DNA from 2 places in the Sedimenticola sp. genome. Region 1 is predicted to be linked to the other one. Evidence: predicted binding sites of a transcription regulator. Region 1 holds the regulator's gene; the other holds the start of a gene.
What was found. Region 1 encodes FNR, which switches genes on or off when oxygen is low (the NO sensors DNR and NnrR bind a similar motif). Its sites were predicted from a motif close to TTGATNTANATCAA; they were not measured.
Positions count from the first base shown of each region.

Region 2: napF (ferredoxin-type protein NapF) is a predicted target of FNR. The motif match lies at 1,468-1,481, and genes of this name have one in related genera.

Region 1 covers NZ_JBNKFS010000001.1:74,906-79,093, reverse strand. Annotated here, with positions in the region: gene rnhA (ribonuclease HI) at 1-395, shown strand, start outside; gene dnaQ (DNA polymerase III subunit epsilon) at 398-1,126, shown strand; gene fnr (fumarate/nitrate reduction transcriptional regulator Fnr) at 1,144-1,902, opposite strand; gene ACQY5R_RS00405 (CTP synthase) at 2,266-3,915, shown strand; gene kdsA (3-deoxy-8-phosphooctulonate synthase) at 3,912-4,188, shown strand, end outside.
Region 2 covers NZ_JBNKFS010000004.1:203,202-207,389, reverse strand. Annotated here, with positions in the region: gene mfd (transcription-repair coupling factor) at 1-1,315, opposite strand, end outside; gene napF (ferredoxin-type protein NapF) at 1,553-2,071, shown strand; gene ACQY5R_RS04350 (chaperone NapD) at 2,093-2,350, shown strand; gene napA (nitrate reductase catalytic subunit NapA) at 2,347-4,188, shown strand, end outside.

The DNA.
Region 1 (4,188 bases):
ATCCGGGTCCCGGTGGCTGGGGTGCGGTGATGCGCTACAAAGGGAAAGAGCGGCATCTGTACGGAGGCGTGCCGGATACCACCAATAACCGGATGGAACTGATGGCCGTCATCAGCGCCCTGGAAGCACTGACCCGTTCGGTCCCTGTACGGGTGACGACCGATTCGAAGTACGTGCAGCATGGTATTACCGAATGGATCAAGAATTGGAAACGCAATGGCTGGAAGACCGCGGCGAAAAAGCCGGTCAAGAACAGCGATCTTTGGCAGCGCCTGGATCAGCTTGTGGCACAACACGATGTGCAGTGGTCATGGGTGAAGGGGCACAATGGCCACCCCGAAAATGAATTGGCCGATAGTCTGGCAAACAAGGGTGTAGAGGAGTTGGGTGTATGAGCGTGCGCCAGATTGTACTGGATACGGAGACCACCGGCTTGGAGCCCTCCCAGGGGCACCGGATTATCGAGATCGGTTGTGTGGAGATGGTCGAGCGTCGGCTGACCGGGAATAATTTCCATCAATACCTGCAGCCGGATCGGGAGATCGACCAAGCGGCGATCGAGGTGCATGGCATCACCAATGAATTCCTGGCGGATAAGCCGCGATTCGGTGATCTGGTGGATGATTTTCTGGCTTACATCGAAGGGGCGGAGTTGATCATCCACAATGCGCCGTTTGACGTCGGTTTCCTGAATCATGAGCTGCGGTTGTTGGGGGGGGATCATCCAACGTTGGATGCCGTCTGTAGCGTGGTGGATACCCTGGTCATGGCCAAAAAGATGCATCCGGGGCAGCGTAACAGCCTGGACGCACTGTGTAAGCGGTATGACATCAATAACAGCCACCGTGAACTGCACGGAGCGTTACTGGATGCGGAGATTCTGGCTGACGTCTACCTGATGATGACCGGCGGCCAGGGCGCGTTGTCACTGGATGCTGGGCGCGGTGAAGGGGATACGGCGGGGGAGCGGATTCAACGCCTGGATTCGTCCCGGCCCCGTTTGAAGGTGGTTAGGGCGAATGTCGAAGAGTTGGCGTTACATCAGCAACGGCTGGATATGATCGAGAAAGGGGCCGGCAGTTGTCTCTGGCGGCGTATGGAATCGCCTGAATCGGCCGATTCTTAAATCTGGGATGGATTCGCTCAGGTGGCTTGCTGTTCGCGCACGCCACTCTGGTCGCCGTGCACGATCTGTTTGATCCGCTCGATATCCAACAGTTGTATATGCTTACGCTCCACCTTCAGCAAGCCATCGTCCTGAAAACGGGTGAACAGGCGGCTGACGGTCTCGACCGCCAATCCCAGATAGTTGCCGATCTCATGCCGTGACATACTGAGATAGAAATCGGACGGAGAAAAGCCGCGGCGCTGGAATCGGCCGGACAGGCTCAACAGGAAAGAGGCCAACCGCTCCTCGGCATTGCGCTTGCCCAACAGGGTCAACATATCCTCGTCGTGACCGATCTCCCGACTCAACAGACGGTACATCTGGTGCTGCAGGCTGGGGATTGTACTGCTCAGCTCTTCCAGCCGGGCGAAGGGGATTTCGCAAACAGCCGTAGTCTCCAGGATCTTGGCGGAGCAGTGGTGGAAGCCGCTCTCAATGGCGTCCAGCCCGATCATCTCGCCAGGTAGGTGGAAGCCCAGAACCTGCTCGCTGCCGTCTTCGCCCGGGTCAAAGCTCTTGACGGTGCCAGTCTTGACGACATAGATACACTGGAAATTATCGCCCTGACGGAACAGATGATCACCACGGTGAAGCGGACGGTTGCGCTTGACGATATTGTCCAGCAAATCCACGTCTTCCGGAGTAAGCCCCATTGGGAGACAAAGAGAGGTAAGGCTACAGTTCCTGCAGGCAACCTTGATATTGTCGAAAGAGATGACCTTGTGTTCGCTCACTGGACTACCTGACTTCTCCGTAGGAAGGGATATTTTGCAGATTGCTTTGCTCTGGATCAAGTATCTTTTCCGGAGGCGTCCTGCAAAGAGGTGCGATGGAGATGATACTAAATGATTTTACCTCTGCCTGTCAGGTTGCCTGTCCCCTTATGTCCGGTGTGGGTTTCATGCCCGACCGAGGTGAAAACAGAATTTGATAGGTAAGGCGCCTCGTTTTGGTGCGTACGTGCCAGGGTTGGCCTGTGAAACGGTTCATGGAGAGCGATAAATAAGCGGCCTTTTGATTGAGGCTACAGCCTGTTTCGCGTACTATTAAACCCCGTCCTGAATGATTTCTTTCCTCCACCACAAGACATAGAGTCTATGACCAAATTCGTATTTATCACGGGCGGTGTTGTTTCCTCGCTGGGCAAAGGTATTGCCTCTGCCTCACTGGCCGCACTCCTGGAAGCGCGCGGCTTAAAAGTCACCATGATCAAGCTGGATCCGTATATCAACGTGGATCCCGGGACCATGAGCCCGTTTCAGCACGGTGAAGTCTTCGTTACCGAAGATGGCGCTGAAACCGATCTTGATTTGGGGCACTATGAGCGTTTTATTCGCGCCACCATGGGCCGCAATAACAATTTTACCACTGGACAGATTTATGAAAGCGTCATCCGCAAGGAGCGGCGCGGTGACTATTTGGGCGGCACTGTCCAGGTGATTCCCCACATTACCAATGAGATGAAAGACAGTATCCGCTTGGGGGCCGGCGATGCCGATATTGCCCTGGTGGAGATTGGCGGTACGGTGGGCGATATCGAGTCCCTGCCGTTTCTCGAGGCAATTCGACAGATGGGCGTGGAAATGGGTAAGCAGAATGCGCTGTTTTTGCATTTGACACTGGTGCCCTATATCCCCACCTCTGGCGAAATCAAGACCAAGCCGACCCAGCATTCGGTTAAAGAGTTGCGCTCTATCGGGATTCAGCCCGACGTGCTGCTGTGTCGTTGTGAGAGCGCACTGCCGGAAGGCGAGCGTAAAAAGATAGCCCTGTTTACCAACGTTCCCGAAGAGGCGGTTATCACCGGGGTCGATGCAGACAATATCTACCGGATCCCACTGCTCCTACATGAGCAGAAGATGGATGAGATCGTAGTTCGCCAGTTGGGGCTCAACGTACCGGCTGCGGATCTGTCCGAATGGCGGGCGGTAATCGATGGCCTGGAAAACACAGATGGCAGCGTGACTGTCGCTATGGTCGGCAAGTACATGAACTTGACGGAGGCGTATAAATCCCTTTCCGAAGCGTTGATTCACGCCGGCATCCATACTCACACCAAGATCAACATCAAATATATCGATTCCGAGCAGGTGGAGAAAAGTGGCACCGACTGTCTTAAGGGGGTCGATGCGATTCTGGTTCCCGGTGGTTTTGGTGAGCGGGGTGTCGAGGGTAAGATCGAGACAGTGCGTTATGCTCGCGAGCATAAGATACCCTATCTGGGAATCTGTCTGGGTATGCAAGTAGCGGTGATTGAGTATGCGCGCCATGTGGCGGGTATGACCGATGCCCATAGCACCGAATTCAATCGTGAGACACCCTATCCGGTTATTGCACTGATCACCGAATGGCTCAATGCGGATGGTGAGCTGGAAGTGCGCAGTGAAGAATCCGATCTCGGTGGCACCATGCGGTTGGGCGGGCAAGAGTGTCGGTTGGACGAAGATGGGTTGACCCGCAAGCTGTATGCCAGCGATACCATCATTGAGCGCCATCGTCACCGTTATGAATTTAATAATCAATATCTGCAGGTACTGGAGAAAGCGGGGTTGAAGATCGCTGGCCGTTCTATGGATGGCAAACTGGTCGAGATTGTAGAAATCAGCGATCACCCATGGTTCGTTGCCTGCCAATTCCATCCGGAGTTCACCTCCACACCGAGGGATGGCCACCCGCTATTCACCGGTTTTGTCCAGGCGGCACGGAAGTATAAATACGACATGAGTAGGGAGACAGCAAACGCATGAAACTTTGTGGATTCGAGGTAGGACTTGAGCAGCCGCTGTTTTTAATTGCCGGCCCCTGTGTCGTGGAGAGCGAGCAGTTGGCTCTGGACACAGCCGGTGAGCTGAAAGCGTTAACCGGACGGCTGGGGATCCCGTTTATCTACAAATCGTCTTTCGACAAAGCCAACCGCTCTTCGGGGCAGAGTTACCGCGGACCCGGCCTCGAAGCGGGACTGAAGATCCTGGAAAAGGTCAAGCGGGAGATCGGTGTCTCGCTACTGACAGATGTGCATG
Region 2 (4,188 bases), on a different contig from region 1:
CGTCGTCGAGAAATGCTTGCCAGCTTTGCGCGTGCTTGGGTCGGATATCGTAGCTGGCTAGCGTCTCTTTCAGCATTTCCCGGCGTCCCGCACTCTCTGCAATAAACAGGATCCGCCCTGGTGAACGGGCGATGAAGGCATGCAGTGCAGCGGCGGGGCGTTCTGCCCTTGCCTGGAAACTCAATGGCTCGGCAGGACGTGTGGCGAAATTGAAGAAGTCACGGTATCCCTTCTGGCGTGCTGCTATTTCATTGGATTGGATGCAGATCGACAGGCCCCGATTCAGATTTGCCTGCAGATGTTCGCTGTCCAGATAAAGCTGTTCCGGGGCGAGTAACGGGCGTTCCGGGTCGTAGCGCCGCTGCTCATAACGGGTCTGAACCTGTTGCAGAAACTGCTCGGCCCAGTCCGGGGTTTCGGTGGTGCGAATAGTCAGTAACTGATCCGGAAGAAAATCAAACAGCGTTGCTGTCTGCTCAAAGAAAAGCGGCAGATAGTATTCCAGTCCACCCGGTGCGTTGCCGTTCGATACCTCTCTATATATGAGGCTGCGTTGGGGATCCCCTTCAAAACTGTTGCGGTAAGCTTGGCGAAAGTGGGTGATACCGGCCTCGTCCAGGGGATATTCCCGCGCCGGCAGCATCTCGATGGCGTTAACACGATCCAGCGTACGTTGGCTTTCAGGGTCAAAGGTTCGAATGCTTTCCACTTCCTCATCGAAAAGATCGATGCGGAATGGGGTGTGGCTGCCCATCGGGAAGATATCCAGCAACGAACCTCGTATGGTGAACTGCCCATGCTCCACCACCTGCGAGACGCACAGATAACCGGACTGTTCAAACTGACGACGCATGCTCTCCAGCGACAGGGTATCGCCCGGTTTCAACATCAATGTATTGGCCTGCAGATAATTTTTCGGTGGCAGGCGTTGCAGCAGGGTGCTGACGGGAACGATCAATACCGCCTGCTTCATCTTATCCAGGCGATAGAGCGTCAGGAGTCGTTGGGAAACCAGTTCAGGTAACGGAGAGAAAATATCGTACGGCAGCGTTTCCCAGTCCGGGAAGGCAAAGACAGGAATGGTTTGGTCGGTAAGAAAAAATCGTAACCCATCCTCCAGCTTTGCTGCCTTTTGTGCATCATCGGCAACCACCATTGTGACCCCGGAGAACGCCTTGGCTGCGCTGGCGATAGCCAGTGCGTCACTGATTCCATAGAGCTGGCCCCACTGGATACGTTCGTCTTGTTGAACAGGAAGCGGGGGGTGCAACGGTGTGTGGCGTGTTGCGGAATCGGTTGGTTGCGGATCGGTCATATCGGTATTTCATCAGGTAAAACAGGCGGCTGATTTTCGCACAGCCGGCCTGACTATCGAAGGCATATTTTGATGGGGATTAAAATATTTTATTTCCTCATGCAGGGGATTTGTTGACATGGGTCAACAATACCGGAGGGCTCAGAAAAAACTTGACCTAGGTCAACGATGGTCAAGGGGGGCGGGTCTATAAAGCCCTTTAATTGAGTAGGTGATTATTTTCTCAAGCTTGGGCTTATGGAACACAACGTCAGTCGTGCACAGCTATTAAGTGGGAATGTTACCGGGGAAAGGTCTCTCTTTCGACCTCCCTGGGCGCTGACGGAGGTGGAGTTTGTCGATCGCTGTAGCGGTTGTGGTGATTGCATCAGCGCCTGTCCTGACAAATTGATCGTTGTCGGTCGCGGCAAACTTCCGCAAATGGATTTTACCCGTGGCGGTTGTGATTTCTGTGAAGCGTGCCTGACCGCTTGCCCGGATGGGGCGCTGGTCCGCGACGATGCCTCCAATGAGCCGCCCTGGAAGATACTCGCCTTGATCCAATCTACCTGCCTTTCGCTTAACGCCGTGATCTGCCGATCCTGCGCCGAGGCATGTGATGAGCGAGCGATACGATTTCAACTGGAAGTCGGTGGGGTGGCCAAGCCTCTGCTGGATTCCGATTCATGTACGGGCTGCGGCGCCTGTTTTGCCGTTTGCCCCATACGCGCAGTAACCCTTTGTTCAATAAACGATCCGCGCGATCAAGCCGCGTAAATTAAGGAGTGAATAACGACAATGAATATATGCAGCGCCATTGTACATGCCAAGCCTGAGGTGGCTGGTGTCGTGCAGGCACGTTTAGAAGAGTTCGAAGGCGTCGAAGTACATGGTGGAGTTGAGGCCGGAAAGCTGATCGTCACCCTGGAAGGGGAAGGCGATGACGCTTTGGCGGACACCATGGCCAAATTCAATGATGTAACCGGTGTAATTAATACGGTGATGATTTATCACTATTGCGGGGACGAACCTGCTGATAAGGAGGTAATGAAGTGAAACTAACCAGGCGTGACTTTGTAAAGAGCAATGCGGCTGCAGCAGCAGCCGTGGCAGCGGGTGTGACACTGCCAGCCATCCAGGTGGCCAATGCCGGAACCGCCGACGGCGTGGATGCCGACGGTATTCGTTGGGATAAAATAGCCTGCCGCTTCTGCGGTACCGGCTGTTCTGTTCTGGTCGGAACCAAGGGTGGCAAGATGGTTGCCAGCCAGGGCGACCCGGATGCACCCGTCAACAAGGGTCTTAACTGTATCAAAGGTTACTTCCTGCCAAAGATCCTCTACGGAGAGGATAGGCTGACTCAACCGCTGTTGCGTAAAAAAGGCGGAAAGTTTGCGAAAGATGGTAAGTTTGAGCCGGTTTCCTGGGACGAAGCCTTCGATGTGATGGCTGAGCACTGGAAGGTCGCACTGAAGAAGGATATGGAGAAAAATGCCGGTAAACCGGTCGATAAAATGACCTCCTCGGTAGGTATGTTCGGCTCCGGTCAGTGGACAGTGTGGGAAGGCTTCGCCGCCTCCAAACTGATGAAGGCCGGTTTCCGCTCCAACAACCTGGATCCAAATGCCCGTCACTGTATGGCTTCCGCTGTGGGTGCGTTCATGCGCGCTTTCGGTATTGATGAGCCGATGGGTTGCTACGATGACCTGGAACATGCCGATGCATTCGTGCTGTGGGGCGCCAATATGGCGGAGATGCACCCGATCCTCTGGTCACGTTTGACGGATACCCGTCTGACCAAGCCGGGTTGCGAAGTGCATGTGCTCTCCACCTATGAGCATCGTTGCTTCGAGTTGGCGGATAACGGCATGGTATTCCATCCGCAGTCGGATCTGGCGATCGCCAATTATATTGCCAACTACATTATCCAGAACAAAGCTTATAACCAGGAATTCCTCGATAAACACGTCAACTTCACCAAGACCCCGACGGATATCGGCTATGGTTTACGTCCGGATCACCCGCTTGAGAAGGCGGCTAAGAACGCCGCTAAAGGCAAACTGTCGAAGATCAGTTTCGAAGAGTATGCCGCCTCGGTTGCACCCTATACGCTAGAGAAGGCATCTGAAATATCCGGCGTGCCGGCTAAGAATCTGGAGCAGTTGGCCAAACTCTATGCCGATCCTAACAAAAAGGTATCCTCTTACTGGACTATGGGCATGAACCAGCACACCCGTGGTGTCTGGATCAATGGTCTGGTTTATAACATCCACCTGTTGATGGGCAAAATTTCCGAGCCGGGCAATAGCCCGTTCTCACTCACCGGACAGCCTTCCGCTTGCGGTACGGCACGTGAAGTGGGCACGTTCTGCCACCGTCTACCGGCGGATCTGGTGGTGGCCAATCCGGCCCATCGCAAGTTTGCTGAGCAAGTGTGGAAACTGCCGGAGGGGACCATTAACGGCAAGGTGGGCTTCCATGCGGTTCTGATGCATCGCATGCTGAAAGACAGCAAGCTGAACACCTTCTGGGTGATGTGTAACAACAACATGCAGGCGGCGGCCAACCTGAATGAAGAGTCCTATCCGGGATGGCGTAATCCCGCCAACTTCATCACGGTCTCCGATCCCTATCCCACCGTATCGGCGATGGCTGCTGATCTTATCCTGCCGACAGCCATGTGGGCAGAAAAAGAGGGCGCCTATGGAAATGCCGAGCGGCGTACCCAGTTCTGGCGTCAACAGGTTAAGGCACCGGGTGATGCGAAGTCAGATCTGTGGCAGTTGATGGAGTTCGCCAAGCGCTTCAAGATGGAAGAGGTATGGCCGGCAGACCTTCTGGATAAAGCACCTGAATATAAAGGCAAGACGCTGTTCGACGTACTTTATACCAAT